One region of the Corynebacterium rouxii genome, then DNA from elsewhere that is predicted to be linked to it. Evidence: riboswitches for the same ligand, from Rfam matches in the RefSeq annotation. Region 1 holds a riboswitch; the other holds the start of a gene.
The links. A riboswitch is a leader RNA that binds a small molecule or an ion and turns the genes downstream of it on or off. The one in region 1 is predicted to bind cobalamin.

Region 2: it holds a riboswitch for cobalamin, as region 1 does, so the genes downstream of both, CIP100161_RS03745 (energy-coupling factor ABC transporter permease) here and CIP100161_RS05225 (FecCD family ABC transporter permease) in region 1, are expected to answer to the same signal.

The regions. Positions count from the first base shown of each region.
Region 1 is NZ_LR738855.1:1,022,207-1,025,950, reverse strand. Features, by position in the region: gene CIP100161_RS05230 (ABC transporter ATP-binding protein) at 1-240, opposite strand, end outside; gene CIP100161_RS05225 (FecCD family ABC transporter permease) at 240-1,280, opposite strand; cobalamin riboswitch at 1,334-1,532, opposite strand; gene CIP100161_RS05220 (hypothetical protein) at 1,681-2,016, shown strand; gene CIP100161_RS05215 (DHA2 family efflux MFS transporter permease subunit) at 2,075-3,448, opposite strand; gene CIP100161_RS05210 (GNAT family N-acetyltransferase) at 3,554-3,744, shown strand, end outside.
Region 2 is NZ_LR738855.1:719,366-723,109, reverse strand. Features, by position in the region: gene CIP100161_RS12345 (CbiQ family ECF transporter T component) at 1-272, opposite strand, end outside; gene CIP100161_RS03750 (energy-coupling factor ABC transporter substrate-binding protein) at 285-629, opposite strand; gene CIP100161_RS03745 (energy-coupling factor ABC transporter permease) at 711-1,241, opposite strand; cobalamin riboswitch at 1,408-1,611, opposite strand; gene CIP100161_RS03740 (hypothetical protein) at 1,928-2,104, shown strand; RNA gene ssrA (transfer-messenger RNA) at 2,454-2,838, opposite strand; gene smpB (SsrA-binding protein SmpB) at 2,929-3,420, opposite strand; gene ftsX (permease-like cell division protein FtsX) at 3,525-3,744, opposite strand, start outside.

The DNA.
Region 1 (3,744 bases):
GGTCAACATCATGGCACGCTTTTTGGCACGAATTTTGTGAATATCGTGGCCGTTAACCGTTACAATGCCATCATGTGGTTGCGTGATACCGGCTAGAGCACGCAACAGGGTAGATTTTCCAACGCCATTGACGCCCACGATCGCAGTCATCGTGCCGTGCTCAACAGAAAAAGAAATGTCTTTCAAAATCGTAGTCTTGGTATCAAAACCACAAGCAATATCCTGTACTTGGCAATGCATCATGACTCCTGTCCCCCAAAGCGATAGCTCTTACGTCCCATCAAAATAAGGAATAACGGCGCACCGATAACACCCGTAACAACACCGAGCGGAATCTCTTGAGGAGGCGCCGCAACACGAGCTAGCACATCAACCCACACCATAAATACAGCACCAAAAGCCGCAGCAATCGGCAACAACCGACGATGCAAGGAACCCACCATCATACGAGCCAAGTGCGGAATCACAAGCCCAACAAATCCGATACCACCGGCCACTGCAACCATCGCACCCACAAGCATCGCCTGAAGAAAAAACAAGCCCTGGCGCAATGCTGGAACGTTAACTCCAAGCGCCGTCGCCGTATCAGGGCCTGCAGCCAAAGCATCCATCTGACGATTAATAAACAACAAACCGACAAACGCCAAGGCGACAACAATTGCAGGAATTGCCAGCTTTCCCCACTGGGCACCAGCAACAGAACCCAGCATCCAGAACAGCACGCCTTGGGCGGCACGTGCATCTGGTCCTTTAAAAACCAAGAAGCTAGCAAGTGCAGAAAATGCCGAAGATAACACAACGCCCGACAAAATTAATCGCAATGGTGTCAACCCACCCTGAGCCAACGTGACGGCATAGACCGCAAACGTAGCGATTATCGCACCAACCAACGCTCCGCTCGACAACGCATAAAGACCAAAATTGCCTAGCAGACCAAAGACGAGCACTGCGGTCGCACCCACACTCGCACCGGAGCTTATGCCTAACAGGTATGGATCAGCCAAGGGATTACGCACCAATGTTTGCATAGCAACGCCTGCAAGTGCTAAACCTGCGCCAACAATCAGCGCTAACACTCCGCGTGGCGCACGTAGCTCCCACACCACCGCATCAATGGACTGATCTGGGTACACATCCCCGGCGAGATGAGCTTTAACAACTGCCCATACCTGTTCTTGCGGATAGTCAACTGAACCAAAAGATAATGAAATGACAAAACTAACGGCCGCCACAATAAGAAGTGCAACAAATAGCATGGGCGTGGTAAGTCGTCTGATCACATGACCAACTTCAACTACGTATCGGGCTGCGCACCTAGAACGCGAGGACTGCAGCGCATACTTCTAACTAGGCCGGTCTTCGGACTTTAGTGCTCTACGCGAGAGAAATTGCCTCACCTTCCCAAGAGTTTTTTACTCTCAGTGGCTACATTGAAGCACTCACTTGCACTATTACCGCTGCGCGTCAGTCCTGGATTTTCACCAGATTCCCATGCAGCAGTTCAGTGCTGCACCTAGTCAATATTTGACGGACTTAAGTATAGCCAACAGAGTATCTAATTATCGAAACCTAACTTCAAAAACTTCTCAACGCCCATTCCACATTAAAAATGACATAGCAACTATCCAAACCGCTTAGTTTGATAGCGCCGCTGCCGATGGCTCGCTAAGCTATTGCGCTATGACAACATTTATGGGATTTGATGTAAAACCTGCAAACAAAGTAAGCACCGCCCCCGTGATTGCCACTGGCCTTATCGGCGGCTGGCTTACCGCTCGCGAGACCGGAATTCGCCCCCTAGGTGGAGTAGTCCTCGCAGCTGCTGGAATCTGGGCCGGAAGGTCTTGGTGGGCACGCGGCGGTGTTACCCGAACGGCCGCGTTAAGCGCTGCATACATCGCAGCATTCGGCGCCTCCCACCCGCTGGCTAAAAAGATCGGCGCATGGCCAGCAGTTCTCAGCGTTACAGCAGCATCAGCGGCCGCCGCTTACCTCGTGAACGACACTGCAGAATAAAAACTGCCTCACTACCCTTGTTCCAAACAAACAGGCAGTGAGGCATATTCATCAGCTATTAACGGCGGACTCTATCTTTCGCCATCATGGCGGACACAAAGCCTACTGCCAACATAACAGCACCAAGGATGATCGACTGGCCATACGCAGCTCCCATATCCCCTGCAAGGATGCGCCACTGTAGCACAGCGCCAATAGCTGCAGAACCGATTACGGAACCAATTTGACGGGTCGTGTTGTACACACCGGACCCCACCCCCATGTGATGAAGCGGCAGATCTCGCATCGTCAACGTAGAGTTTGGCGACCATACAAATGCGTTACCCAAGCCATACACAATGAATGCTGGCACTAACCACCACAGACTTGCATCTACGATCATCACCACCGCGATAAATACCAATCCCACGGCCATTGTCGAGAAACCGAATCCAGCTAATTTACTCGTCGAATAGTGATCTGACCGCCGTCCGATCAACGGCGAGAAAAACGCCGAAATCAATGCCTGAGGCATCATGAATAAACCAGCTTGAAGCGGTGTAAGCGAATGAACCTGCTGCAGATACAACATGATTGGGAGCGGAGTACCAGCAATGGTAAAGCCCATAGCGGCAATACCAATATTGCCGAGGGAAAAATTCCGAACATGGAAAAGCGATAGTGGCATCAACGCATCTTTCCCCTTGGTCTCTGCACGATTTTGCTGGTAGGCAAACGCAACACCTACCACAATGCCGAGAAGCATAACTACCCAGATCCACCAAGCCCAAGAAGCAGATTCACCCTGTTGCAAAGCAAAAACCAACGCAAAGACAGATACAACAGACAACACCATGCTCAAGCCGTCGATACTTCGTTCAGTCGGTTTAAAGCGTGGGACAAAACGTGCCACTGCAAAAACAGCAAGGACACCAAAGGGTACGTTAATAAAGAAAATCCATTGCCACCCAACCCACGCGGTAATAAACCCGCCCAGAATTGGGCCTGCAAGACTTGCTATTCCCGCTACACTGCCCCACGCACCGAGAGCTGCGCCACGACGTTCACGCGCAAATACACGGTTGATCACGCTCATAGTCTGTGGCGTCAGCATAGATGCACCGATGCCTTGAACAGCACGGGCTATAATCAGTGTCATCATATTTGGTGCGAAACCGCAGGCAAGAGAACTAAGCGTAAAGATCACCATACCGATGATGTAAATATTCTTAGGGCCGAATCGATCCCCTAGTCGCCCTGTGATAAGCAAAGGTACAGCGAAAGTCAGCAAGTAGGCCGACGTCACCCAAATAACCTCGTTATAGGAGGCATGAAGATCCTCTTGCAACGCAGGAGTAGCAACGGCAACAATGGTTTGATCCAAAAGGATCATAAAAAACCCAATGCACAATGCAATTAGTGCAGGCCACGCCTCTTTTTCTGGTAACGGCATGGTGGGATACTGAGTGTCAGATTTGGTTGCTGTACTCAACGTCTACCTCCTAGTTTCACAATCGACTGGAAACACAATACACCTAAAAATAGTAGACTTGTCATCATGTCAGCTTCAGAATTCACATTAGTGCGCACAACTGAATCCGATAGAACTTATATTGCTCGGCTCAATTTCCTTACCGATGTTTTCGGTGATGAGCATGCCGACATTGGGGCTGATTTCTTAGAGGACTACCGTTTTTACGTCAAACAATGGGATCCCACTGACGGTGGACTCATTGCCTGGTCACCTAA
Region 2 (3,744 bases), 300 kb from region 1:
ATGAAACGAGTTCCATGTGCACCGACAGTAAACATCAACGGAATAACGCCTAACGTAATAAACGCTGCAGGTGCCGAAACGCAAGCGAAATATAAATGAAGCAGAATGCGAGCCGCAATGACCAAAATGACAATTACCGCAACCACCACAGGAGTCCCCCACTGTGGTGGCAACGTGAGTACCTCGAAAATAAGGTCCAAAAGAAGCAGAAGTTTTTCTCCGACATTAACCTGCGCCCACGGGCTTTTCGCAGCAGCCCCGCTCCAGAGGATTCATAGCTGAGGTTACGCTTGCGTAGTGATGTGATCAGCCGCTTGATCCTGAACAGCGGCATCACCTTTACGACCGCGGTAGAAACCAAGCGCATATCCCAAAAGACCAGCTCCGAGTGCAGCTTGAAGAGCAAAAAGGCCAGATTCGGCCTCACCAGGCAGCTCGCCTACAAGCGGAGAGAACCACGGCTCATAATCAGGGTTATGCTCAGCCACGATTGATTCCGCACCGGCGTACGTACCATCAAATGCTTCCTCAGCATTCGGATCACCCAAGTTGAAAAACATTGGAAACGCAGCAATGGTAATCGCCGCTACGATCAAAGAAATGGTCACGGCTTTGTTGTTCTTTTTCACGGCAATTCCCCTACTTCCTATGCCTTGACCTGTGGTTTAGCTGGCGCCGCAACCGATGGAGATTGCTCAATCCCGAGTTCATCAGCATCTGCAACGCCAAGGCTGAATAGTTCCTTGGCAGCAATAGACTTCAACGAACGAACAATAAAGCACGGTCACGATTGCCTCGACGACAGCCAAAGGCGCCTGTGTAGGCGCATACAGAACTAAGGGGGAGGTAGCTGCACTGCCGACGCTATCTACGTGGTGTGCAAGTGCAAGTTGCAGCGCGGTCACAACATATGTAGACAAATCCGCAGTGAAAACCGCCAAGAAAATGCCGACTTCCAGCCCCGCGCCTAGCTTGCGCGCTAATTTCCATACGCTGTAGCCCACCCATGGACCCACGATCGTCATCGACGTGATATTGGCACCTAGGGTGGTGATTCCACCGTGGGCAAGCAGAATAGCTTGGAAGAGCAAAACGATACTGCCGATAAATACCATCACCGGTGACTTGAACAGCACCGCACCTAAGCCCGTACCAGTGGGATGCGAGGAAGAACCCGTAACTGAAGGAATCTTCAGTGCACTTAGGACGAATGTAAATGCTCCAGCAGCACCTAGGAGCAATCCAGTTTCTGGTTTCTCTTTAATTCTGCTTATTTACTTGCAAAGCACCATGCATAACAAAAGGTGCTGCCACAACTGACCAACCAATAGCATGCGAAACGGGGAGAAACCTCGGCAATATGCATGAGAATTCCTTAGGAGACCACACGCGGCTCCTCGCAGGCGTCTACGAATAGCAATCTCAGCCGGTCTTCTGACTCACGGCCATTACAACGCGCCACCCCTTCCCATCGCACGAGGCGACAGTGGATTCCCGGCGAAACCGATCAGGGCATGTGCAACTACAGCAGCCAAATACAGTGGCGAGGTCCGTTGTCGGGATCTCACCGACATTCTCGATCACTGCGATACTGAAAATGCTAATGCTTAAGTTGTTGTTTCGGGCACTTAATGCAGAAAAACACTCATATTTCCACAAAATCGGAAAAATTAGCCGTCTTAATACACACAATTGGGGCGTTGAACATCAGAAGGAAAAGCTACCCTAATCAGCATAAACGTCTCAGACAAAGAGCTTTTCGACGCCTCCTCTATCTGCTTTATTTAATCATCTGAATCAATAAATGGCGACTATCGACGTACTGGGTGTTTAGTGATGAAAATATTGCACAAACAAACAACTATCGCAGTGTTAAGCACAACAACACCGCTACTAACCGGATGTGGAATTGGCGATACAGCTGTAGATGAATCGGCGACGTAAAAACTACATCCGTTTCTACATCTGCTCCGATGCAACCGAGCAGCATAACGTCGTCTTTAAAAAACGCGACCCAGAACAGCTACCACCAGAAAATATTGTTGACCCCACGCCTCAAGATACGACTTCCGATAGCCCTGCTCAACAGGCCAGCCTAATCTGAACCAAGCCAGGAGCAGGGTTCCAGTGTGGCGGAACCGACGCTGCAATTCCAGTAGAAAAGGCAATGCGTGATCCGAGCACAGTCCCCTACGCTGAAGGTGGAACGATTGCATGAACACAAACACTGCCGAACACTATCTCGCCAATGATCCCTACCAATAATCACGTCGAGTCCATGATGATTGAACCTGAGTTACAGGGAACAAATGAGGGATATCTTGGCGGTTTTGAGGGATAAGACTGCGACCCATGGCAGTATTATTCACCCTACTGTTCACCACCGAAGCCGCAGTTAGGAGCCTAAAATTCAAGAAAACCCCCAGCTAGAACTATGTCTAACTGGGGGCACTTGGTGGAGCTGCCGGGAATTGAACCCGGGTCCTACGTCACCTCGCTAGGGCTTCTCCGTGCGCAGTTCGCGCGTGGATCTCTACTCGGCTCTCCGGCTTGGACGAACACACCCGGATGATGAGCCCAGTCATCGGTGAAAGTCCCAGTTTGCCCCGTTGACACAACAAACCAGCAAGTCTCTTAATCGATGCCAGACACTAAACCAGAGACGAATCTAGGCTGACAGACACGCAGGTCGCTGCAAATTAGGCAGCGAGGGCGTAGTCGCGCTGAGTGTTCTCTGCGCTTATATATTTGCTACGACGCTTAAAATCGGTGGTCTCTAGCCTGCACCGGCACGCTTCCCCTAGCTTAATGCACGCAGTCGAAACCAAAATCAGCCCCGTTGGTGCTTCTACAGTTGGGTCGCCGTACAACGAATAACTGTAGAACCGCAATGTTAGCTGGCTGGAGTGAGCTTTTCAACCCCTGCTTCTAAGCGTGGATTCCCTTGACACGACGCCCCAGATCGCGAACCACTTCGCGTTCTTCGGTGCGACGCTTGATGTCTTGGCGCTTGTCGTAGTCTTGTTTACCCTGTGCCAGTCCAAGCTCCACTTTGAGTCGCCCTTCCTTGAAGTACAAGGACAATGGAACCAGAGTTTTATTTCCGTCACGCACCTTGCCCATGAGCGAATCAATTTCGCGTCGGTGCAGAAGAAGTTTTCGGGTGCGCATTGGTGAGTGGTTGGTCCACGATCCGCGGGAATAGATCGGGATATTGAGATTACGGATCCAGGCTTCGCCTTCATCGATAGTGGCAAAGGAGTCGGTGAGGGATACTTTGCCCTCGCGGATCGACTTGATCTCGGTTCCCAGCAGCACGATTCCGCACTCGAAGGTGTCCAAAATCTTGTAGTCATGCCGCGCTTTGCGGTTAGAAGCAATAACTGGATTGCTATTCTTCGCCTTTTTCTTCTTTGCCATAGTGGCCTCGATAGTACCCGTAAATACACCACATCCCCAAGAAATTCCACGGTAAAGATACGTGGTTTTCTTGGGGATGTGCAGCGCGTACAAGAATGCAGTGGTTACTTACGCACGTACCACCGTAATGTTGCCTGAGCAGTGATAGCCGCAAAGATAATGCCAATGACTGCAACGACAGGAGCCACTGCCCAAATATCGGCATTGCTTACTCGTGCGATGAGCTGCGAATCATAAAGACCTTTGAGGGTCTTATCAACCACCCACACTTTGCCACCGAAAAGCGCAAAGCCAGACAAGATTGCACCGAACAGCGCTGCCACC